Regions from separate parts of the Exiguobacterium sp. s128 genome, predicted to be linked through region 1. Evidence: riboswitches for the same ligand, from Rfam matches in the RefSeq annotation. Region 1 holds a riboswitch; each other region holds the start of a gene.

Region 1 (6,152 bases):
TCTTCTCCCATACGGATCCACAAGGACGCGACCCGTTTGATCGGATGAAAGCAAAAGGGATCCGTTTCTCGACAGCTGGAGAAAATCTGTCGATGGGATATCCAAATGTCTTTGCAGCACACTGGGGTTTGATGAACTCGAAAGGACACCGCGACAACATCATGAACAATGATTTCAAGCAGGCGGATGTCGGTGTGGCTTTCCGTGACAACTCACCGTACTTTACGATTAATTTCCGGACACCGTTGAAGTGAAATTTAAAACCAAGCAGTACTCTTAGCCTCAATTTTGCGAAAGCAGGATTGAGGTTTTTTTGATGAGAAGAATACTGTCCTGTTTGCTGTCCCGTCTTTTTCCACTCGCTTTTCTCGGGCGGAACGCAAGCCGTGGTCATCTGTTCGATGACCGGGTCTCGCCTGTTCCTGACGGAAGCGAAGCTTCCTTTTCCCGTAGAAGTCGAGCGGAAGCCGTGACGTCAGATTCACTATAATTGCTTCACTCAAAAACCCTCTCCATCATTTCCATCCTTGAAAAAGGACGTGGAGAGATGTAGAGGGTTTTTATGAGGCATTCATGAATCGATCGGAAAACTTAGATTATTTTGCCCAATCCGGTTTACTGAATCCTTTGAATGACTTTTCAATGACGGCATTAAAGTCATCCGATTTGACGACAGCCGTCAATTCTTTCGCCAGTTGTTTATCTGCATTGGACGTTTTGATGGCGACCAGGTTACGATACTGCTCATCCATTTTTTCGAGTGCCAACGCATCGAGTAAATCAAATTTCGCTGCTAACGCGAAGTTGCCCGGAACGGCAGAAATATCAACACTCTCAATGGCACGCGGTAATTGGGCAGCCTCGAGTGGCTTGATGACAAGTTTCTTTGGATTCTTGACGATATCTTTTTCAGAGACCGTCAATGGATCCACATCGGCTTTCAGTTCAATCCAACCTTGTTCAGCGAGCAGGTTCAGTGCCCGGGCCTGGTTCGTCGGATCGTTTGGTGTTGCGACTTCTGCGCCTGTCTTGACGTCATCAAGCGACTTATAGGATTTACTGTATAAGCCCATCGGTGCCGTCGGAACAGTGATCAGCCCTTTAAGATCGAGGTTCTTTTCCTTCGCGAACGTCTTCAGATAGATCGAGTGTTGGAACAAGTTCGCGTCGATGTCGCCGCTGCCGAGCGCGATGTTCGGCTGGATATAATCGCTGAATTCAACGATTTCGACTTTATAGCCTTTCTTTTCAAGACCAGGCTGAATCGCTTCTTTGACCATGTCACTGTAAGGACCGCTCGTCGCACCAATCTTGATGGATTTGGTTTCTTCTTTCGCACTGCTGTCACCGCAACCGGCAAGAATCCCGGCTCCCAGTAATCCTGTTGCTAAAAAGGCATATCGTTTTTTCATATTCATTATCTCCTTTAAATTTCTCTATTTTAGTTACCGTTTGTCGGCACGACGGGCCAGTTGATTGCCGAGTCCTTGAATGCTTTGGACGATGACGACGAGCACGATGATCGTCACAATCATGACGACGTTATCGTACCGGTAATAACCGAAGCGGATGGCGAGGTCACCGACACCACCGCCGCCGACGATGCCAGCCATGGCAGAAAAGCCGATCAAGCTGATCGTCGTCAACGTCACTGCTTGGATGATCCCGGGAAGGGCTTCCGGTAACAGGGCGCTGATGATGATACGAAACGGTGTTGCGCCACACGCCTCAGCAGCTTCGATTAAGCCCGGTGGAATCTCACGGAGTGAGGTCTCGACGAGTCGGGCGAGGAACGGAATGGCAGCAACACTTAAGCTGACAGAAGCGGCCGTCGGTCCGATCGTATTATTGAGTAACAGTTGCGTCAGCGGAATCAAGGCGACGAGTAAGATAATGAACGGTAACGAACGTACGATATTGACGAAAAAGTCTATGATGCTTCGAACGAAGATGTTTTGGAAAAACAGTCCCCGATCGGTGATGAACAGAAAAATTCCCAGTGGAATCCCGATGATGAGGGCGAAACCAAGTGAAATTCCGACCATCAGGGCCGTTTCGCCTAACGCTTTGAGTAAGTCGGGTAACATCGTTTGGATCCGATCAAGCCACATCTTGAATCACCTCAAGTGTGTGGAGTTGTTCTTCAAGCCAAGTGAGCGCCCGGTTGACATGAAGCGTCGGACCGGTCAGGCTGACGATCAAGACCCCGAAGGCGACGTTCTGGATATAATCGACCTTGCCGTGAAGGATGCTGACCGAGATATCAAACTGTTTGATCGCTTCCGATAACGTACTTTCACCGGTCTTCTCACCTGTGAATTGCAGGCGGATGATTTTACCGGGTGTCGTTCGGAGTATCCGTTCCGGCAACTCGATTTGAAGCGCCGTATCGACGTAATGTTTCGTGACGGCATGTGTCGGTTGGCTAAATATGTCGTAGGTCTTTGCAACTTCGACGACTTCACCGTGCGCCATGACGGCAACACGATGGCAAATCTGTTTAACGACTTCGATTTCATGTGTGATCAAAATGATCGTCAAGCCAAGTCGTTCATTCAAATCCTTGAGAAGGTCGAGGATTTGTAAGGTCGTGACAGGATCCAGTGCCGAGGTCGCTTCGTCACATAACAGGACACTCGGATTGTTGGCAAGCGCTCGGGCAATCCCGACACGTTGCTTTTGACCACCACTGAGTTGGCTCGGAAAATTCGTTTCGAATCCTTCCAGTCCGACAAGAGCGACGAGTTCCTTGATCCGGTTTGGAAACTCACTACCTTTGACGCCAGCTGCTTTTAAGGCGAACCCAATGTTGTCGGAAACATTCCGCGATTGAATCAATTGGAAATGTTGAAAGATCATCCCGATCTTTAGGCGCAACTCCCTTAGGCTGCCTTTTGAGAGGTCGGATAGTTTGATTCCCGATACTTTGACCGTTCCTTGTGTCGGTGTTTCGAGTCCGTTGATTAAACGGAGTAACGTACTTTTTCCGGCACCGGATTCACCGATGATGCCAAAGATTTCTCCTTGCTGAATCGTTAAGTTGACGTCACGCAGGGCGAAAATCGGTGTCCGGTCCCGTACGAACCGTTTGGTGATGCCTTTGAATTCAATCATCTGTTGTTTCCTCCCTATACAAAAAAATCGCCTTTTTCCAGTTAAGAGCAACCAGAAAAAAGCGACGAAGTGTAAGATTTCGTAACTTATCTCTCAGAATGAAACATTCTGTAGGATGTGGCACCGTTCCTTAAAGGTGGTTGCCGGACGTCGTTGGGCCTAATCCCTCGGTCGCTCTCGATAAGTAGTTATGCTGTTGGGATTTACTTTAACGGAAATCATTCCCATCTGTCAAACGTTTTTTCAGAATTATTCCGCAACGGCTTGCTGAAACAGATTGAGCTGACCAATCCGTTCGGCGGCTTCGACCAATCGTTCGGCGTCGGCAATCAAGCTGATACGGACGTAGCCTTCGCCATATTCACCGAAGAAATGTCCCGGTGTGACGGCGACATGTGCCTCGTCCAGCAAGTGGTCGGTAAAGCTTTGTGACGTAAAGCCGGACGGGACCGGCAACCAGACGAAGAACGAACCACCAGGAATCGGTCCGTCCCATCCGATGTTTTGTAATTTACCGAACAAGGCATCGCGACGGGCTTCATACAGTGTACTCAGCTCACGGACGCACGTCTGATCACTGGAGAGGGCGACGGTCGCTGCGTGCTGGATGGGTGTGAAGGCACTGACGTATAAGTGTTCCTGGTACGTTTCGATACTTGAGATGACGGATGGATTCCCGATCGCAAAGGCGATGCGGAAGCCGGACATGTTGAAGCGTTTGGATAACGAAAAGAGTTCGATTCCGACGTCTTTCGCTCCTTCGGTCTGGAGGAAACTTCGGGTCGGACCATCAAAACTAATGCCGCCGTATGCCAAGTCATGGACGACACAAATGTCGTTCGCGTCAGCGAAGGCGACCGTCTGTTCAAAGGCTTCCGCCGTCGCCGTCGCACCGGTCGGATTGCTCGGGTAGTTGAGGAACAACATCCGCGCCCGTTCGACATCCGTCGTATCGAGTAACGTGTAGTCAGGTAAAAAAGCATTTTCCGCAAGGAGCGGTAATGTGATCGGATAAGCACCTGCTAATGCCGCGCCGGACAGGTAGTCGGGGTAACCGGGATCGGGAACAATGACACCTTCACCCGGATTGACAATCGTTTGCGGCAAGGCGACGATGCCGGCTTTACTGCCGAGCACAATGGCGACCTCAGAAGCAGGATCGATCGTCACACCGAACTCGGATTGATAAAAATCGGCTACGGCCTGCTTCAGGAAATCATGGCCACGAAATGGGGGATACTGTAGGTTGGTCGAGTCGTCAATCGCCTCCTTCAAGGCATCCAAAATATGTACAGGTGTCGTTTGGTCCGGGGTTCCTTGACCAAGTGTGATGACATCGTGGCCGGCTGCTTTGACGGCACCAATCCGCTGAGCGAGTTCAGCAAAGACCGGAGTGGGCAGCCGATCAATCGCGATCGATGGGGCGAAATGTTTCATCTGTTTTCCTCCTTGTTAGGTATTGTCGTCAAGGATAGCGAATTTTCAGTCAAAAGAAAAGGGTTTTTTCAAAAAGAAAAACACAGGACTTTTAAAAGGGGATGTTCCCTCAAAAGTCCTGCGGTGAAAATTATTTTGAGAATACGCCGGATAAGGTGGAAAATGAAAGCTTCGATGTATCGGTCAGCACAAGATCCGCTGCGCTTAAAATATCTGCGTCACCAATGGCGATTGCGCGCATTCCAGCGCTCTTGATAGCCTCAACACCAGCAGAGGCATCCTCAATTCCGAGGCAATCTGTTGGAGCGACGCCGATAGCTGTTGCTGCCTTTAAAAATACCTCTGGATGAGGTTTAGACTTTTCGACTGTCTCTGCATCGACGATATGATCGAAATAGTGATCGACCTCAAGTCGTTCTGAGACAAACTGTGCATTTTTAGAAGCGGAAGCCATTGCGATTTTGATCTTGTTTTGACGCAAATCCTTCAGTAAATCGATGATTCCGGGAAGAACATCCTGTGGCGTCAAATGTTGAATGGACTCAACATAATAACGGTTTTTCTTTTCGGCCAGAGCCAATTTTTCAGCTTCAGAATACCGGTTATTTGCTTGTCCGAGTGAAAGGATACGCTCAAGCGAGTCCATGCGGTTAACGCCTTTAAGTGTCTCGTTGAATTGACGGTCGAACGGGATAGAGAGTTCCTGTCCGAGTTGTTGCCAAGCCAGAAAATGATGTTCGGCAGAGTCTGTGATGACGCCATCTAAATCAAAGATGACGGCCTGTGGATAAGGTGTAGACATAAAAGTTCCTCCTTACTTATCTCCACCGATTCGTAATCCTTGCATGAAATACCGGTTGAGTAAGATGTATAGAATGATGATTGGAATGATCGAGACGACGGACGCTGCCATGATGTAATTCCATTGGGTGGCGTTTTGACTTTGGAACGATTGAAGACCAAGCGTTAACGTATATTTTTCTGGCGACGTGATGTAAAGCAAGGGCTTCATGAATTCGTTCCAGAAACCAAGGAAAATGAAGATAGCCTGAGTAGCAACGGCAGGACGCGCCATCGGAAAGACGATTTTCCAGAACGTCTGGAAACGATTTAATCCATCGACTTGAGCGGCTTCCTCGATTTCCTTCGGGAAGTTGATGAAAAATTGTCGCATCATAAAGATATATGCGAAGTTGATGGCACCTGGCAAGATAAGGGCAGAATAAGAATCAAGTAACCCAAGTGATTTCATGATGAGGTAATTCGGAATCAGCAGAATCTGTCCGGGAACCATCATGACGGCAAGAATGAGTAAAAACCAGTAATTTCGACCGGCAAAACGAAGACGTGCCAGTGAGTAACCAGCCATTGTGTTAAAGATGACGTTCAAGATGGTTCCGGTCGTTGCGACGATGAACGTGTTCATGACCCATTTCGGAAAGAGTGGATCACGGGTAAAGATATAAGCAAAATTATCGAGGGTCGGCTTTTCGGGAAGTAGATTCAATCCGCCGGATACGATTTCTGCATAAGGTTTAAACGCAGCAAGAACTGCCCACAAAAAGGGATACAGCGTCACGAGTCCGTAAAGGATAAGGACG
Region 2 (6,152 bases), on a different contig from region 1:
CTGGTCGCCCCCCATTTTCCGGCACACTTCGAGCGTCAACTTGACATCCGCAAACTGATCGTCCGGCGCATAAAAACAAGCCAAATGAACACGAGGTAATTTTTTTCGTTCCTCATCATGTAATACGATTTCTTCTTCGATTTCACGATATTGGGCATAGGTCAACTCACCCAAACGGACAGCGTCTTCATTGTTTTGTCCGAACGGTAACGTCCCGAGTGGGGCATCCGGGCGAAAACGATCAAATGCACTCGCAAACACTTGCTTGACGCCACCAAGTTGCTTCGAATTGTGCCAATCAAACAAGGGTGAAATGAAAGAAAGACTGGCAATCGGTAATTCGTATTCCTGCAACAGTCGGTTGACGACGAGTGCCCCCATGCTGCAGGCAATGATATGAATCGGAAGCTTCCGTTTACCCGCTTCCCGTAACGCTTCTTTTAATAACTGTTGGTGTTCTTCAAACGATACACGACGTGGTGCGTCGACTAAGAGTACTTCATATTCTTGTTCCAAGACACGAATCAACGCTTCACTTGGTCGGGCACGTAATTGGAGTGGATACACAAGAACGATCACTCCGGTTGGTTGTTCTACCACAAACTCACCTCTTCATTTGATATCTGTTTAGTATGCAACAAATCCGACTCAAGCCAAACCGCCTTAAGTCGGATTTCGTTTTTATTCATATATACGTTGCAGTCGGGTCACAGGTTCCACTTGTCCAAAGACTTCCTCTGTCGTCTCGCTGATTTCCTTAAATCCGTATGCAGTCAAAAAGTGACGGGCTTTATAATTGCGTGATTCGATGTACACTTCAATTGGAGAAGCACCTTGGAGCTCAAGCTCTCGAATCAGTCTCCGCCCGATTCCATTCTGTTGATATTTCGGCAGGACATACAGGCGGACAATTTCCCACGTCCCGTCGACATCAATCGCATGAATGAATCCCACAATCTCCCCATCGATCAGACCTACATTAAAATATTCTCCGCGCGCTTCTTCTGCTGTCCGGATTGCCCGAACTACTTCTTCTTGTGGGTAGGCTTCCTGAACGAAATGGGCTTTCGAGCGCTCAGAATAGATTTCCTCGTACGTATCCATCCAAGACGTGAGCGCAATATCATGAATGCGTGCTGCATCAGCAGGAACTGCTTCGCGTATCTCCATACCGAAATCCCCCTTTTCCTTTTACAGACTCATGTTCTTTTACCCTTTTCTAGAAATTTCAGTCGTTTCCCTGCAAAGTTCCGGAGAAACAAAAAAAGTTCAGAAACAACCTGTGAAAGGTTATTTCTGAACAAAGGATTAGACGAAACGTTTTGCCTGTTCTTCAAGAGTAGCAGCTTTATCTGTCTGCTCCCATGGCAATTCGATGTCTGTACGACCGAAGTGGCCATAAGCTGCTGTCTGACGGTAAATCGGACGACGGAGATCAAGCATCTTGATGATCCCTGCAGGACGGAGATCAAAGTTTTCTGCGATTAATTCGACGAGTTGCGCTTCAGGAAGTTTTCCTGTTCCGAATGTGTCAACCGCGATTGACACCGGATGCGCCACACCGATTGCGTAAGCAAGCTGAACTTCTGCTTTGTCTGCAAGACCAGATGCAACCAAGTTTTTCGCAACATAACGTGCTGCATAGGCAGCTGAACGGTCGACTTTCGTTGGATCTTTACCAGAGAAAGCACCACCACCGTGGCGTGCGTAACCGCCATACGTATCAACGATGATTTTACGACCTGTCAAACCTGCATCGCCTTGTGGTCCGCCAATGACGAAACGACCAGTTGGGTTGATGAAGAATTTCGTGTCTTCATCGATGTACTCCGTCGGAATGACTGGAGCGATGACATGTTCTTTCAGATCTGCTTGGATTTGCTCAAGCGTCACTTCTTCCGCATGTTGTGTTGAGATGACGATTGTATCGACGCGAACAGGTTCATTGTTCTCGTTGTATTCAACCGTGACTTGCGTTTTACCATCCGGGCGGAGGTAATCGAGTTGTCCTGTCTTACGAACTTCTGCAAGACGACGAGCGAGACGGTGTGCAAGTGAGATCGGAAGTGGCATCAGTTCAGGTGTTTCTTTCGTTGCGTAACCGAACATCAGACCTTGGTCTCCTGCTCCGATCGCATCGATTTCTTCATCTGACATGTTTCCTTCGCGTGCTTCAAGCGCTTGGTCTACACCAAGAGCGATGTCTGCCGATTGCTCATCGATTGAAGTCAATACAGCACATGTGTCTGCATCGAATCCGTACTTCGCACGTGTATAGCCGATTTCACGAATCGTTTCGCGTACGACTTTCGGGATATCCACGTAAGTCGTTGTCGTAATTTCTCCTGCCACAAGGACAAGTCCTGTCGTGACAGACGTTTCTGCAGCAACACGTGCATTAGGATCTGCCGCAAGAATCGCATCTAAGATTGAATCCGAAATCTGGTCACAGATTTTATCCGGGTGACCTTCAGTTACTGACTCCGACGTAAATAGCCGGCGATTAAGGTTTGTCATGTTTGACCCTCCCAAAAAAGAATTTGACGGTGTACTCATTTCCCCTAGTTGAGTGGGACGGTAAAATGAAAAAAACCTTTCCATGTCCAAAAATGGTCAGGGAAAGGTTGTGCGTTCTTCCTTTACCCTCTTATCGTTCGAAGTGTTTACTTCGCTTCAGGAGAGCACCTTTTCCTACATTAATGATGAAATTAACATAAGACGGTTGCCGGGTTTCTTCGGGCCTTGTTCCCTCCACCTGCTCAGAATAAGAGTATCCGTTACGAATTACATGATATAAACTTGTGTCCACTCTGTCAAGCAACGTTTTAATTTTTTGTCGAAAATTTTCGGAAGAGGTGTTAAACTGTTAATGCTGAAAGCGTTTCCAGATAAATAGAAATCAGCGCAGGAAAATGATTGCCCTATCATTAGTATGTCATATATAATAAATGTGTCATACTAATGATGGAGCCAAAACCAACGTAGGGGAAAGGTGGGGTCAGGATGCCGATGACGGTCCTGAATATCGAAGAACTACTCATGAAGGAGCATGTGTTCAAACAACTATCCGTTGCCGAACTAGTCGAACATGCGATTCGAAACAAAGAAGGAGTTCTTGCAGAGAATGGTGCTTTATCTGTAGAAACGGGGAAATTTACAGGTCGTTCGCCAAAAGACAAGTTCATCGTCCGCGATCAGTCATGCGAGACACACATCGATTGGGGCCATGTTAACCAACCGATGGAGTCGGACAAATTCGAGCAACTGTTACAAAAAGTTCTTCGTCATATGAATGAAACAGATCAGCTCTACTACACAGAGGCTGCTGCTGGTGCCGATACGCATTTCACCCTTCCAGTACGCGTCGTGACAGAATATGCTTGGCATAATCTGTTCGCAAAACAACTGTTCTTACGGGAATATCCTACGGTTGCGGCCTTTGAACCCTTTACGGTCGTCTATGCACCACACTTCAAAGCTGATCCAGCAGTCGATGGTACGAACTCAGAGACGTTCATCGCGATGTCGTTCGAACACCGGATCGTCTTGATCGGTGGTACCGAGTACGCAGGAGAAATCAAAAAATCGATTTTCTCAGTCATGAATTATCTGTTACCGCAACAAGATGTCTTATCGATGCACTGTTCAGCAAACGTCGGATACGAAGGTGACGTCGCTCTGTTCTTCGGACTATCCGGGACTGGTAAGACCACCCTGTCGGCAGACGACAATCGTCAATTGATCGGTGACGATGAACACGGTTGGTCGCATGATGGTGTGTTCAATATCGAAGGCGGCTGTTATGCCAAAACCGTTAATCTCTCGCGCGAAAAGGAACCACAAATCTTTGATGCGATCCGATTTGGTACGGTGCTTGAAAATGTCGTTCTTGATGCACAACGGACGCCAGACTATGATGATACGTCATTGACGGAAAATACACGTGCTGCCTATCCGATTACTTCAATCGATAATATCGCCATCCCGTCACGCGCTGGCCATCCGAAAACGATTGTGTTCTTGACGGCTGATGCGTATGGTGTCTTACCACCAATCAGCAAGTTGACGAAGGAACAGGCGATGTATCATTTCTTATCGGGTTACACGTCTAAACTCGCCGGGACAGAACGTGGTGTCACTGAACCAGAAGCGACATTCTCGACGTGCTTCGGTTCTCCGTTCTTACCATTGATTCCGGAAAAATATGCGACGATGCTGGGTGAACTGATTGATCGTCATGGTGTCACGGTTTATCTTGTCAACACAGGTTGGACCGGTGGTGCTTATGGTACCGGTAGTCGGATGAAGCTTGCGTATACACGGACGATGGTCAACGCCGCGGTCAACGGTCTACTCGTCGACATCCCGACAGAAGAACATTCAATCTTCGGACTGCACATGCCAGTCGAAGTACCTGGTGTGCCGACTAATCTGCTGAATCCCGTCAAAGTGTGGGCAGATACAGCCGCTTACGAGCAACAAGCGACGGCACTTGCTCATAAGTTCGCCGAAAACTTCAACCGATTCGAAAGTGCGACCGATGCTATCAAATCGGCTGGACCTCGTATTTAATGTTTCGTCTATAGCAAAAAGGTTGAGCCTCTGTTTGGAGTGCTCAACCTTTTTTTGCCGTTTAGACAATCAAATCTGTTTCATCTTGCAGATGTTGTTCCTTTTGAGCCAACCAAACCTGACTTTCCTTCAGTAACTCATAAGCACGTTGCTTCGAGATCCCAAACCGGTTGCTGAGCAACTCAAAATTTTCGAATTCACCACGATCCGCGCTGATTGCCAGTAAGAGACAGTCCCGAAACGGATGATCGTCTCCTTGCAAGACCGTTTTTAAGGTCAGTTCAATCGGTAATTGATCGATGATTTCATCGATATCGACTGACAGCAAGGCATCGATGTGCGAAAGTAGTCCGATCATGTAAGCACTTTCTGCTTTCAATGTCTTCGTTTCGCTCGCAAACAATTCGCATAACTTCGCACAATGTAACGAAGAACGTAATAATTCATCCGACCATTTATAAGGACTCGCGAGTTTCATCTCACGTAAGACGATCAGTGAAATCCAACTTTTCAACTGCGAAAAACCAAGTAACGAAATGGCTTGTCGGACAGAACTAACCGTATTCCGCAACCCGATTCCCGGTGAATTGATGAGTTGCAAGACTTGAACACTAACGTACGGATTTCTTTCGATTTCATCGACGACCTCGTCGTAATGGTCATCTGTATCCAACCATTTCAGCATCTTCAGCAAAACAGGGACTTGAGGCGGAACCGCTTTCCCTTTCATCAGCATCGGTTTCGCATAAAAATATCCTTGAAACCAGTCATAACCCATTTCAAGGCTCCGTGTATGGTCTTCATGCGTTTCGACGCGCTCCGCCAAAAAGCGCATATGTGGATAATTACGTTTTAAGATATGTAAAATCGCACTTTGTTCCCGTGGATTAATCGCTTCGATGTCAATTTTGATGAGATCAATTAAATCAAACAGTTCAGCACCATGATGACGTAACAAGTCCGTCACGAAATCATCGAGTGCCAGCATGAAACCTGCTTCTTTCCACTTCTTGAGCGTCAGCAACATGACATCATCAATCTGAACGGTCTCCAATACTTCAATCACAAATCGTGTTGGATCCAGATGATCAATCAACTCGGACTGCAATAAGTCCCCCGTGAAGTTGATGAATAGTCGTTTCCCTTCCGCCACACGATCTACTCCGAGATGAATCAGTGTATTCGTCAACACATCCATCGTCGCAAGATCCCCATCAAACACAGCAGGTGCTTCAACGGAACGATAAAGTAATTCAAAAGCATCAATCGAACCATACCGGTCAACGATCGGTTGTCGCGCGAGTAAGATTTCCATCTCATGTTCCCCTTCTAAATCCGTTAATCAAGCTTATTTTATATGTTCTAGTATATCAAATATTGATTTCTCTTAAAAAATCAGTTTTTCAAAAGATATCAATGTTCCTTACATTTTTAGTAAAAATCACCTCAAGACAAGTCGTTGAGGTGATTTCTACATTCCGTTCATTCTGACAGCATCCAATCGATGACTTGACCGGTCACAGCAATTTTTTGATGAATTGGGAATTGATGGGCATATTGATAGACTTTTAAGTGGGTTT
Region 3 (6,152 bases), on a different contig from region 1:
GGAACGGTGAACTCCTTAGAATATGAAACAGAGGACGGATTTCCATCCGCCCTCTGTTTTTTATTGTCGCCTGTTAACCGATTGTCACCTTCTGTTGAATCCGTTCGATTTGCTCCGGCGTCGTCCGACAACAGCCGCCGATCAACCGGGCACCTGCGGCATACCATTCGGGGGCAACGTCTTCAAACGCGGTACAGACTGCTTCACCGGACCAGGTCTTGCTGACCGGATCATACTGTTCCCCAGAATTCGGATAGACGATGATCGGCACATCCGTCAGTTGTTTTAATGTCGTGATGAAGTCGGTCGCGATCGACGCCGGAAAACAGTTGGCGCCGATTGCCGCCAGTTGCGGATGCTCCCCTAAGGACTCGATACATTCACTTAACGGTGTTCCTTCACTGATGTGTGTTGCGTCACGCAGAGAAAAGGCAAGCCACGCCGATCGTTCCGGAAATTCTTCGAGCAGTCGAAACAGTACTTTTGCTTCCTGTAAGGACGGAATCGTCTCAAACGCCAACACGTCTGCCCCTGCTGCAATCAACGCTTCAAGCCGCGGACGGTGGAATGCTTCCAGTTGTGCATCGTCGACTCCGTAATGACCGACATACTCGGAACCGTCTGACAGATACGCACCGTAAGGACCGACCGATCCCGCAATCAGGGCGTGACTTGCCGCCTGTCCGGTTTCCGCACGCGCCTGTTGCGCCAGATAAACCGTTTGTTTCATCAGTTCAATCGCTTCGTCTTCTTTGATTCCCCGGCTGCTAAAACCGGCGACACTCGCTTGATAACTGGACGTGATGGCGCAATCTGCCCCAATTTTAAAATAATCCGTATGGACGCGGTGAATCTGCTCCGGTTCCTCAAGCAATACCCGAGCCGACCACAGCGGGTCCTCGAGATTGCTCCCGTGGCGCTCGAGTTCCGTCGCCAATGCGCCGTCCAATAAAAGATACGGCTTTTCCTTTAACAGTTGTTCAACTGGATTGTTGTTCTTTGACATCTTCTTCACTCCGTTTCCATGAGGTTTTCGTTAGATGATGCACGATGTAGCAGACGGCGATAAACGGCACCCCGAAATACAGAGCGACCCGTTGTGTCGGATCAAAGGCGATCCCGATCAGTGAAGCCAAACACATTAAAAATGACAGAATCGGGACAAATGGATACCAAGGTGTCCGGTAAACCAAATCGTTTACATCATGTCCCTCTTGCAGATAGCGCTTGCGAAACATGAACTGGGAAGCACTGATGCTCATCCAGACGACGACAACTGCCAGTCCGGAAATCGAAACGAGCGCAATGTAAACGGAACCCGGTGCATAGACACTGGACAATAAGGCGAGTAGACCTCCGAGCATACTGAAGAGAACGGCACGTGTCGGGACTCCGCTTGCATTTAATTTAGAAAAGAACGGCGTGATCATCCGTTGATCGGAAAGTGACCAAAGCATCCGTGAAGCGGCGTACAGACCCGAGTTCGCCGCTGACAAAATCGCCGTCAGGATGACGAAATTCATGATATCTGCAGCAAACGGCAGACCAATCCGTTCGAATACGGCAACGAATGGGCTTTCGAGCACTCCTTTTGAATCGTTGGGTAACAGAATCGCGAGAACGATAATCGTCCCGACAAAAAATAAGACAAGCCGGAAGACCGTTGTTCGAATGGCCAGCGGAACCGTCCGTTTCGGATCGACGGCCTCACCTGCTGCAATCCCGATCAACTCTGTTCCGGAATAGGCAAAGTTGACGGCGAGCATCGTCATCAGGATGGCGAATGCTCCGTTCGGGAATAATCCGCCATCCGTCAACGGGGCAAGAAGCGGCGCTTGCGATCCGTCCGCGAGTGGCAGAAATCCGACAATCGCTGCTGTCCCTAAGACGATGAATACTAAAATCGTTAATACTTTGACAGCCGAAAACCAAAATTCAACTTCTGCGAACAAACGAACCGTCAAGACATTGATGCCTAAAATCATGACGACGAACAAGGCACTGAACAGCCAGACCGGGACATCCGGAAACCACCGTTGCATCAATAAACCGGCTGCCGTAAATTCTGAACCGAGCGCCACCGTCCACGTCAGCCAGTAGAGCCAAGCGACGGTATAACCTGTTCCGGATCCAAGATACTTCGTCGCGTAGCTGTGAAAGGCACCCGTCTCCGGCATATGTACGGCCAGTTCTCCTAAGCAGAGCATGACTAGATACACGGCGAGTGCTCCGACCAAGTACGATAAAATCGTTCCGACCCGCCCTGCCTGCTCGAGCGTGTAACCTGTACTTAAAAATAATCCGGTCCCGATGACGCCGCCGAGTGACAACATGACGATATGCCGGGATTCCATTTTCCGGCGAAATGTTCCTTCTTTCATTACTCCTCCACACTCCTCTTTTTCTCATAAAATAAAAAAACGCACCCACATACATGGGTGCGTCGGTCGACAATAAAAAGAAGCTTATCGATCGGGTACGACACCCGCAGGAATTAGCACAGTATCTTTCGACCTGTTGCTGAGGCTTCAAAGGGCCAGTCCCTCCACCTCTCTGGATAAGAATGTAATTTTTCATAACAGTACCAACCCTGTTTTGAATTGTCAAAACAATTCAGAATTCATTACACAAAAAAACGCCTTACACCAAAATGGTATAAGACGTCCGTAGCTTATTTCTTCGCAAACAAATCAGCTGTCTTCAATGCCATCCGAACCGCTTTCCGGTTCAGTGTGCCTTGTTGATGCTTGATTTCTTTTGTCTGACTGTTCAACTTGCCTTGAAGCGATTTGATTTTCTTATCTTTTTCAGCCATTTTTGCTTTATCGCGTTTTTGAGCTGCGACGATTTTTTGTTCTTCTTCTGGGAAGTACGATTCAAAACGTGAAACGGCTTCTTCAATACTGATTCCTGTGATCGGTTTGACGACTGGAAGCAACTCTGCTTTTGCCATTTCACGATCAAACGGAACGTTCTCTGGGTAGTTCGTTTCTTTGTAGATGTGCTCTAAATCATTTGTGTTCAAGAATTCAACGAAATTATCAAAGTTACGCGCTTGGACACGTGTCGGGCTTTGGAAGTCAGCCGACTCAATTACATCTGACAAGCGTGTGCTGTCTGTGATGTCGTTTGCCCAGATGTGTGTCAATTGGTGATAATCCGTTAATTCGCGCATCCGTGCATCTTTTGGAATCAGGATACTTGGTGTTCCGGCAAGTGTTGCCGTGATGTTACCGTGAAGACGTGCTCCGAAGCTGAAGTCAGCTTCTTTCAAGAAGTCGATCCATGTCTGTGCGTTCAAGAAGAAGCGGACACGGTCGTTCATGTAAGTCGGATCCGACATTTTAACCGGATAGTTCGTTACAGATAAGTCAGCAATCGGATGTGTTCCTGTGTACGTCAAACGTAACTCTTTCATCCATTGTGGGATGAAGTAGTGGTTCGGGTACTCTTCCATTCCGCGTGTGATGAAGTTGAGGACGTTTTGTGGTGCAAGACGTGACGAGTTGACACCGATCATCGAATCTTTTGTGATGTTCGTCTCACGGATTTTTAAATCACGGCCAAAGGCATACATCGATGGGCAACCGATGACTTTGTGATCGATTCCTTCGCGGAAACCAAGACGCGTCAAGTATTTTGATGTGATTTCGCCGCGAAGTCCAAGCATGCTTGAGCGTTCAAGAACTGCGCTGACAAAAGCTTTCACATCTTCATCGAATGAGAAACCTTCTTTTAGATCCGGCTCAAATGGTGCGCGTAAACCAACGCCGATGACGACGACTGGAATCTTGAGTTTTTTAATTAATTTCGTATATTTACGCAGTGTCGGGACGAATTCTTTACGGAATGCGTCAGCGAGCGGAATGACATACAAATCAAAGTTCGCGTTGATCTCATCTGCACGCTCTTCTTCATAGTAGTAGTAATCCGGTGTAATCGTCGTACCTTCTGTCATCAATGTACGGAAGATGCTGTATTGATAAATCAAGTTCCCAACATTTCCTCCGATTGAATTGTGTTTCATGAGATACTCTGCGTCAAACTGTTCAAACGGTGTCATACCTGCGCGAATAATAATACGTGTCATGTAAAGTAAATCCCCTCTCACATCTGGTGTTCTTGTTTTATCATTAAATTAACGTCAAAAAATATATTAACGGTTTTTATCAATCTCATTAAGAATAGAGGAGTTTGATTCAAAAAGTCAATGTATAGCCGAGCAGATCCGTTTTCAAACAGACCTGAAAATGATCGATTTTCATGGTAATTTTTCCAATATAATAAACCCATTACTTGATTTTCAGGAGGTGCGTGTGGCTCGATAGACCTGTAAGTTGGCATAAATAGCTCGTAACAGCGGATACCTCGTTTGATCCGCCGTCATGAGCAGACTTCCGAAGAGATGATCGTCCTCGACATCCTGTCCCTTTTCCATGTCGCGTTGCAGGGAGGATTTCATCGTGTCGGTCATTTGAACGATCTGTTTTTCTTGAACCTGTTCGATCTCGTCACTGAAGACAGCACCTTGTTGCTCCATCGCCTGTTTTGCTTCAGCCGTCAATTGACGGATCAGCTCCATCCCCTGTTCCTGCTCTCGGATCGGACCAATCGCCGAACGGAAGAGCGACGTCACACCGGAAAACGTCGTGATGAAAAGATACTTGTTCCACATGTCACGGATGATGGTTTCCGAATACTTGATCGGCGATTTTGTCCCGGTCAGATGCCGTTCCAGTTCTGCCAAGCGTTGCGTCCGTTCCCCCGTTAATGGACCAAACAACAGATGATGGGAAGGACTGGTTTGAAGAATCCGTCCCTGTTCATCCAGTGTCGATTCAATAAAGCATAGTCCGCCGAGCACACGGTGTTCACCAAATGTTTCAGTTAACCGCTCCAGATGTGCCATTCCATTTAACAATGGCAGAATGTATGTATGTTCCACGACAAACGGTTCGATATCCTGTACGACTTGATTCAGGTGGTAGGCTTTCGTCGAAAGCAGAATCAGATCAAACGTCTCATCTGTTCCAGCTTCGATTACACGTGGCGACATCTCAAAATCACCGTGCGGACTGCTGATCTGGAGTCCGGATTTTTCTAACTCCTGCATGCGGCGTTTACGGACTAAAAACGTGACATCCTCCCCTTTTTCCGCCAAACGTCCTCCAAAATAACCGCCGACCGCCCCTGCTCCGACAACTAGAATTTTCATTTTCATCCCTCCGGATCTCTGATTTTTTTCTTCCATTAGTACCTGTTCTTTGTCTAGCCTATCATACAGATCAGACCGAATTGGACAAAGATGACAATTTAATTAAAGCGCTTGCATTTTAGTTTCCGTCGTTTATACTACTTGTATACAAGTATACTCATCAAACAAAGTAGGTGTTTTTATGTCTGATCTTTTATACCCGATTAAGTGGTTATCAAAAGCATCCGCCGGTGATCGTGTCGCCTATGAACTGCGCATGCGGATCATTTCCGGCAAGATCGAGAGCGGTACAGTCTTATCTGAAAACAAATTAGCCGCTGATTTTTCCGTCAGTCGGTCGCCTGTCCGGGATGCCCTGAAGGTGTTGGCGTCAGAACGCATCATCCGGTTGGAACGGATGGGTGCCGTCGTCGTCGGACTGTCGAAGCAAGACATCCAGGAAATTTACGATGTCCGTCTGTTAATCGAGACGTTCGTCTTCGAACGTATCGTCCGGATGGATCGCCAGGATCTTGTCCGTGAATTGAGCAAGATTCTCGAGATGATGAAGATTGCCATCAAGTATAAGGATGCGGATGAATTTTCTTATCAAGACGTCCTGTTCCATGAAACGATCATCCGATCGATTGATCACGGCTATGTCAGCATGATGTGGCAGAATCTCAAGCCCGTCATGGAAAGCTTCATCTTATTGTCGATGCGTCAGCGTCTGGATGATGATATCGAAGATTTCGAGCGGATTCTTGAGAACCACGCGCTCTACATCGAAGCCATCGAGACCGGCGATCGTAAACGGATGATCGCTTCCCTGCACCAGAACTTTGATGATGTACAGGAAGTTGAGGATTTATGGAAATCGCAACAACTGATGACGAAGGGAGTAGAGCCGCATGACTGAATATATGTTAGGAATCGATATCGGAACGACAAGTACAAA
Region 4 (6,152 bases), on a different contig from region 1:
GGACGCGGATTGTACGGGTCAAGCGAGATGAAGCCAAGAATCGTCGTTCCTTCATACGCCACAAACCCGGCATAACGTGTCGTTCGTTCCTGATACCAGTCTTCCATGAAAGATAATTCCTTGGTATCCGTTTCAAGCGTCGCAATCCGATCTTCGATGCCTTCGTTATAGATGGCGAGGATGTCTTTCAAATCAGCTTCTTGGACAGGGCGAATCATCATACACGTGACCTCCAGTTCAAATGAGTCTTTTCTTCATTATATAGGAGGAAACGGAAACAAGCGGTATGTTTGTAGGATAGAAAAAAACAGACAGCCGGATAAACCGGACCATCTGTTTTCAGGAGAATGCTTTAGTTAGTTGTTTCAATTGGATCTTTTTCATAAATCGGCACCCACCCGTCCGTCGTCACGAAAATCCGCACGGCAACGACTTGACGGTCGTCCTGGAGCGTGAAGTAATGACGGGTGTTGACTGGGACGGAAATCAAATCACCCGGATTCAACTCAATGTTGTAATAGCCGACTTCGTCATCCTGGATGGCAAAAACACCGTGACCGCTGACGATGAACCGGACTTCGTCATCCGTGTGATGGTGTTCTTTCTGGAAGTTGACGAGCAACTCATCCAAGTTCGGTGTTGCGTCAGACAGGGAGATGATATCAGCCGTCTGATAACCGCGACGTTCCGAGACATCCGTGATTTCCGGTTGGAACGTACCGAGAATCGTTTGTTTGTCCGCATCCGTCAACGTGTACGTGTCGACCAGTTCCGCTGGGAGTTTCGTGACATCCCATTGTTCATACAAGACGCCGCGTGAAGCCAGAAACGCAGACACCTCGTTTTGATCCGTATACCGTTCGTTTGTTTTTTGGAAAAGTACTGTTGCCATTGTAAATTCCTCCTTTTAATGAATCGCCTGTCGGCACGTTTGTAGTTTTAAGGTGTAACTGAACAAAAACTCGAATGCTTCCAACTGTTTTTTGGCTTCAAAGGCAGTCGGTGCCCAGACAGTGATGCCGTGATTGCGGATCAGGACGGCGCCGCTCTCGGCATGCACATGCGCTGCAAAGGCAGCGGCAAGTGTCGGAATGTCTGCATAGTTCGGGATAATCGGCACACGGACTTCCGCATTTTCTTCCCAAAGGCCGAGTGCTTTGATGATTTCCTGACCGGCAAACCGAATCTCGCCTTGGTCCCCGTACAGTTCCGAAATGACATTGTTGTCGATCGTGTGGACGTGAAGGGAACACCCGGCAGTCGTTCGGTTGAAGACCTCGACGTGGAGCAAGGTTTCGGCAGAGGGACGACCCGTCTGTTCGCCGATCAGTTGACCGGACGCGTCGACATGGACGAAGTCGTCCGGTGTATCCTGCCGTTTGTCCTTACCGCTTGCCGTCACGAGAAATTCAGTCGGTTGATCGGCTGTCCGGATGGCGAGGTTACCGCTCGTACCGGGAAACCAGTCGCGTGCGGCGAACTCCTGTTTAATGGCACGTAATTCTTCGTATCGTTTCAAGAATGTCATGCGTACACCTCCGTTGTCTGTAAGTGTTCGACGATGTCATAAAACGTTTCAAACGGTGTATAGGGAATACCGTGTTGTTCACACAGTGTAATCAGATAGTCCCGGGCATAGACGTGGTCAGCTTGTTTCGCCAGTTCGAAATCCGTCACGGAGTCACCGATGGCGATGATCGTGTCACCGTCCTGCTTGAGCTTTCGGGCAATCGACGTTTTACAACACCCGCATTGATTGTTGCATGCCGCATCGCAAGCGTGTGGCCATTCAATCCGAATCGTCTCTTCGCTAAAGTCACTGCCGTTGCAATAAATCGCTTCATCTGTCAGTAATCCTTTAAGAATGGGTTGGACAAAAAAGTCGATTCCGCCGCTGACGATCGCAAAGTCGATCCTGTTCGATTTGGCAAAGGCGAGTAAGGTCTTAAAGCCGGGACGAATGACAGCCCGCTGTTCCAAAAAATCAACATAGTCTTGTTTCCGGTCTGACGGAAGCAGCCGAAACATCTGTCCGACGCCGGACTGGATCGAAAGGGACCGGTCGAGCACACCTTTTTTCAACGGCTCAAAAGCTGCCGGTGGAGCAAATTCTTTCATCAACGCGATGATGTTGTCGTGTTCCGTCACCGTGCCGTCGAAGTCACATAAAATCCGGATCGTCATTTCGTGATCCCCCAAGCGTCAAGGGCGACCCGTAATTCTTCCTGCCGCGTTGCGGCACTTGTCAACGATTCTCCGGTCAGTGCGGCGTCGAGCGCCTGACGGAATGCAAGGACACCGGCAGCGGCACCTTGCGGATGACCGTGAACGCCGCCTCCGGCATTGATGACGGAATCGATGCCGAAATCATGAACGAGTTGGGCGACGAGACCGGGATGGATTCCGGCGGACGGGACCGGGAGAATCGTTTTTGTATTACCGATTCGGGTCGCTTCGACCGCAATCCCGCGGGCCAAGTCTTTGGCGAGGGCGACGTTCCCGTACGGCGACGGGAACAGTGTCAAGTCGGCACCAGCGAGTCGCGGTAACGTCCCGAGTAACACGGGAGCGGAAATCCCGTAATCAGGACTTGCGATCAAGGCACCGCTTAAGGCCGGGTGATTAAAGATTGGAACGGAAATGTCCGGATCAGCAGCTAACTCGCGCAGGACATCGAGTCCGTATGTAAACGTGTTGAGCAGGAAGGCCGTCGCACCTGCTTCAATCAAACGTTTTGCCTGCTCTTTCAAGCGGAAGACCGGACCGCTCAACGTAATCGCATAAAGAGCCCGTTTACCGGTCTGTTCATAATGTGCATGGAGAACTTCTCGTCCAATCCGTGCCCGGTCGAGTGCCGGTGTCAACGGATTGTCGTATAAGATTTCATCATCTTTGACGAGATCAATCCCACCGGCAAGCTGGGCTTCAAGTTGTTCCCGTAAAAAAACGAGGTCCCGTCCGATGACGCCTTTAAATATGCTCATCAACAGAGGGCGGTCATGGACTTGGATCAATTGACGGACGCCCTCGATGCCGAATTTAGCACCGGGAAAATCCGGTGTGAACGTAGCGGGAAGCTGAAGATCCGTCAGTTTGATTTGACCGTCGAGCGACAGCTTGCCGAAGACGGTCGTCAAAATCGCCGAAAAGTCTCGTGAGACGTTGTGTTCCGGATAACGGATTGTGACATACCCTTTTCCGTCGTGTTCTTCCGTATGGACGACTTGTCCTTTAAAGGATTCAAGCTGTTGTTGTTCCAAATGATTCAAATCGGTCCATGAGCCGACCGTCAGACCGAGGGCGATTTGCTCTGCCCGTTTTGGTAACTGATCGGTCACGCCGAGTTGGTACGTTGCGGTAATGTACGCCATGATCGTCGTCTCTCCCTTGTTAAAAAATACAAAAATGGTCCCTCGTCAATGACAAGAGACCATGAAGAATTGCGCGTGGACTCTTATCTGTCAGCGTGTTAGCTGCAAGAATTAGCACCGTGCCAAATGGTCGGTTGCTGCGACATCGTAGGGCTCGTCCCTCCGTCTGCTCTTGATAAGAATTGGATGAAATTGTGAAATATAATTGCAATTTTTACATGAGATGACGGACTTGTCAAACTATTTTTTGAAAATTTATTTTTTTGAAAATACTTCTTCTATAGACGATTCCGTTTTTGAATCCGTTTCACTAAAAATTGGAATTGACAGACTACCAGCAACGCACGTAGTATTCAAATCAACATCAAATCACACGACAACTACATATGACTCTTATCGTGAGTTGGCAGAGGGAATTGGCCCGAAGACGCCGCAGCAACCGACCATCCGGCACGGTGCTACATCCAACAGACATTCGTCTGAGAGATAAGAGGACGGAGTATTCTACTGCGCCTCTTTTCTTTGACGAAAAGGGGCGTTTTTTCGTGTGATCATCAAGGGGGAAATCATAATGGGATATCAAGCATTTACAGTACAGGACGCCATCGAACGGGTTCGGACACTCGGTCTGATCGGCAATGAACCGGTGACGGCAGAAGAAATCGGGGACGGCAATTTAAACCTGGTCTTTCGGATTCATGCGGGGGACCAGCACCTGATTTTAAAACAAGCGTTACCGTATGCGAAGGTCGTCGGTGAAAGCTGGCCGCTGTCGCTCGAGCGGGCATGGATCGAACAGTCAGCGTTAAAAGAATTCGCGAAAGTCGCGATTCCGTTCGTCCCGCGTGTTTATCATGCCAGCAAAGAAGAAGCCTTTACGGTGATGGAAGACTTGTCTCATCTGACAATCGTCCGGGCTGGATTGCTTGAGGGAGAGAAGTATCCGTTGCTCGCGGAACACATCGGTTCGTATTTGGCACGGACGCTCTTTTATACGTCGGATTTTGCCCTCGGCCCGGTCGCGAAAAAACAGATCGCCCGTCAGTACTACAATCCGGATCTGTGCGACATCACGGAGAAACTGATCTTCACGGATCCGTTTTATGACGCGGAAACGAATGCGATTGAAGCAGGACTGGAAGCGGAAGTCGACCGGGTCTGGAACGACGCGGAGCTGAAACGGGAAGTCGCGAAGCTCGAAGCACTTTTCATCACGAAAGGTGATGCCTTGCTGCATGGCGACTTACATACCGGAAGTATTTTTGCTTCAGCCGATGAAACGAAAGTCATCGATCCCGAGTTCGCGTTTTACGGACCGTTTGGGTTTGATGTTGGTCAGTTCATCGCGCATCTGTTTTTTGCCGCTTATCCGAACTATGACCAGTTGCGCGAGGAACGGATCAAGGACATCGATACGTTTTGGCTGACGTTTGCGTCGACGTTCAAGGCGTTGTGGGAGCGGGAAGCGGTGGAACCGTTCCGTTCAGCGGACGGTCTCGTCGAGGATGTTCTCAGTACGATTTTACAGGATGCGCTTGGATTTGCCGGATGTGAATTGATCCGCCGGACGATTGGACTGGCACTGGTCGCGGACTTGGAACAGATTGCCGATCCGACCGTTCGTCTCGAACGGAAACGCCATGCGTTACGCCTCGGTGCTGCGTTGATCAAACGCCGGACGGAATGCAAGACGTTTACGGATCTGCGGAACTTTGACGTAACGGAGGAACTCAGCCGATGAGTCAATTCGTTCAGAGCATCATCTATGAAAATGGGACGGTGACGATTTTGGACCAAACCCGTCTGCCGCAAGAAGAACGGTATGAAGTGATCCAGGACTTGGCGCAAGCGATTGACGCCATTAAACAACTTCGTGTCCGTGGGGCACCGGCAATCAGTTTATTTGGTGGTTTTATCCTGGTCCAAGAAGCGTTCCGTCGGACGACAGGACCGCTTGACGAGGTGAAACAGGAACTGTTGACGGTGTCGGCACAATTACTGTCCACCCGGCCGACCGCCGTCAATTTGCGAAACGTCCTTGACGAACTGAATCAACTCATTGTTTCGGCAACGACGCTTGCGGAACTGCCGAAACGTCTGGAACAAAAAGCACTGGCGCTTTATGAGGCGGATGCCAAGACCTCCCGGCAAATCGGTATTCATGCGCTAGAATTGTTCCAGTCCGGTGACCGGATTCTGACGATTTGTAATGCCGGATCGATTGCGACAGCGGCTTACGGGACGGCACTTGCTCCGTTTTATCTAGCGAAAGAACAGGGGATTCCGCTCGCCGTTTATGCGTCGGAAACCCGTCCGTTACTGCAAGGGGCACGTTTGACGACATGGGAACTGCAACGAGCAGGGATTGACGTGACATTAATTACCGACAACATGGTCGCCCATACGATCAAAGAAAAGAACATCACTGCCATCATCGTCGGTGCTGACCGTATTACGCGAAACGGCGATACGGCGAACAAAATCGGCACGTTCCAACTGGCGTTACTGGCCCGTGCTTTCGGGATTCCGTTTTATGTCGCCGCACCGCTGTCGACCTTTGATTTTACGAGCTTGTCGGGAGACGAAATAGAAATCGAAGAGCGGGCAACGACGGAAGTGACGCAGTTTGCCGGACAAGTGACGGCGCCTGCAGGTGTACCGGTCTTCAATCCTGCTTTTGACGTGACACCACACGAATTGATCACGGCAATCATCACAGAACTTGGGGTCATCGAACAACCATCCGTGGAAACGATCGAACAAACGCTTGGATTAAACACG

What was found. Region 1 has a riboswitch for S-adenosylmethionine ahead of KNQ13_RS05775 (methionine ABC transporter ATP-binding protein). Riboswitches for the same ligand answer to the same signal wherever they lie in the genome.
Region 2: it holds a riboswitch for S-adenosylmethionine, as region 1 does, so the genes downstream of both, metK (methionine adenosyltransferase) here and KNQ13_RS05775 (methionine ABC transporter ATP-binding protein) in region 1, are expected to answer to the same signal.
Region 3: it holds a riboswitch for S-adenosylmethionine, as region 1 does, so the genes downstream of both, KNQ13_RS09905 (amino acid permease) here and KNQ13_RS05775 (methionine ABC transporter ATP-binding protein) in region 1, are expected to answer to the same signal.
Region 4: it holds a riboswitch for S-adenosylmethionine, as region 1 does, so the genes downstream of both, KNQ13_RS09825 (2,3-diketo-5-methylthiopentyl-1-phosphate enolase) here and KNQ13_RS05775 (methionine ABC transporter ATP-binding protein) in region 1, are expected to answer to the same signal.

The regions. Positions count from the first base shown of each region.
Region 1 is NZ_JACSMT010000009.1:61,200-67,351, forward strand. It holds gene KNQ13_RS05760 (CAP domain-containing protein) at 1-254, shown strand, start outside; gene KNQ13_RS05765 (MetQ/NlpA family ABC transporter substrate-binding protein) at 597-1,412, opposite strand; gene KNQ13_RS05770 (methionine ABC transporter permease) at 1,446-2,111, opposite strand; gene KNQ13_RS05775 (methionine ABC transporter ATP-binding protein) at 2,101-3,114, opposite strand; SAM riboswitch class I at 3,198-3,301, opposite strand; gene KNQ13_RS05780 (aminotransferase class I/II-fold pyridoxal phosphate-dependent enzyme) at 3,364-4,551, opposite strand; gene pgmB (beta-phosphoglucomutase) at 4,682-5,353, opposite strand; gene KNQ13_RS05790 (carbohydrate ABC transporter permease) at 5,366-6,152, opposite strand, start outside.
Region 2 is NZ_JACSMT010000003.1:48,605-54,756, forward strand. It holds gene KNQ13_RS02115 (alpha/beta fold hydrolase) at 1-600, opposite strand, end outside; gene KNQ13_RS02120 (GNAT family N-acetyltransferase) at 682-1,170, opposite strand; gene metK (methionine adenosyltransferase) at 1,309-2,517, opposite strand; SAM riboswitch class I at 2,645-2,771, opposite strand; gene pckA (phosphoenolpyruvate carboxykinase (ATP)) at 3,004-4,572, shown strand; gene KNQ13_RS02135 (EAL and HDOD domain-containing protein) at 4,634-5,887, opposite strand; gene KNQ13_RS02140 (alpha/beta hydrolase family protein) at 6,055-6,152, opposite strand, start outside.
Region 3 is NZ_JACSMT010000023.1:6,806-12,957, reverse strand. It holds gene KNQ13_RS09915 (MarR family winged helix-turn-helix transcriptional regulator) at 1-10, shown strand, start outside; gene mmuM (homocysteine S-methyltransferase) at 74-1,006, opposite strand; gene KNQ13_RS09905 (amino acid permease) at 981-2,381, opposite strand; SAM riboswitch class I at 2,463-2,564, opposite strand; gene KNQ13_RS09900 (polysaccharide pyruvyl transferase family protein) at 2,672-4,090, opposite strand; gene KNQ13_RS09895 (ketopantoate reductase family protein) at 4,304-5,215, opposite strand; gene KNQ13_RS09890 (GntR family transcriptional regulator) at 5,397-6,113, shown strand; gene gntK (gluconokinase) at 6,106-6,152, shown strand, end outside.
Region 4 is NZ_JACSMT010000022.1:32,583-38,734, forward strand. It holds gene KNQ13_RS09805 (arsinothricin resistance N-acetyltransferase ArsN1 family A) at 1-221, opposite strand, end outside; gene KNQ13_RS09810 (1,2-dihydroxy-3-keto-5-methylthiopentene dioxygenase) at 353-892, opposite strand; gene KNQ13_RS09815 (methylthioribulose 1-phosphate dehydratase) at 908-1,528, opposite strand; gene KNQ13_RS09820 (2-hydroxy-3-keto-5-methylthiopentenyl-1-phosphate phosphatase) at 1,525-2,184, opposite strand; gene KNQ13_RS09825 (2,3-diketo-5-methylthiopentyl-1-phosphate enolase) at 2,181-3,371, opposite strand; SAM riboswitch class I at 3,452-3,553, opposite strand; SAM riboswitch class I at 3,762-3,864, shown strand; gene mtnK (S-methyl-5-thioribose kinase) at 3,943-5,112, shown strand; gene mtnA (S-methyl-5-thioribose-1-phosphate isomerase) at 5,109-6,152, shown strand, end outside.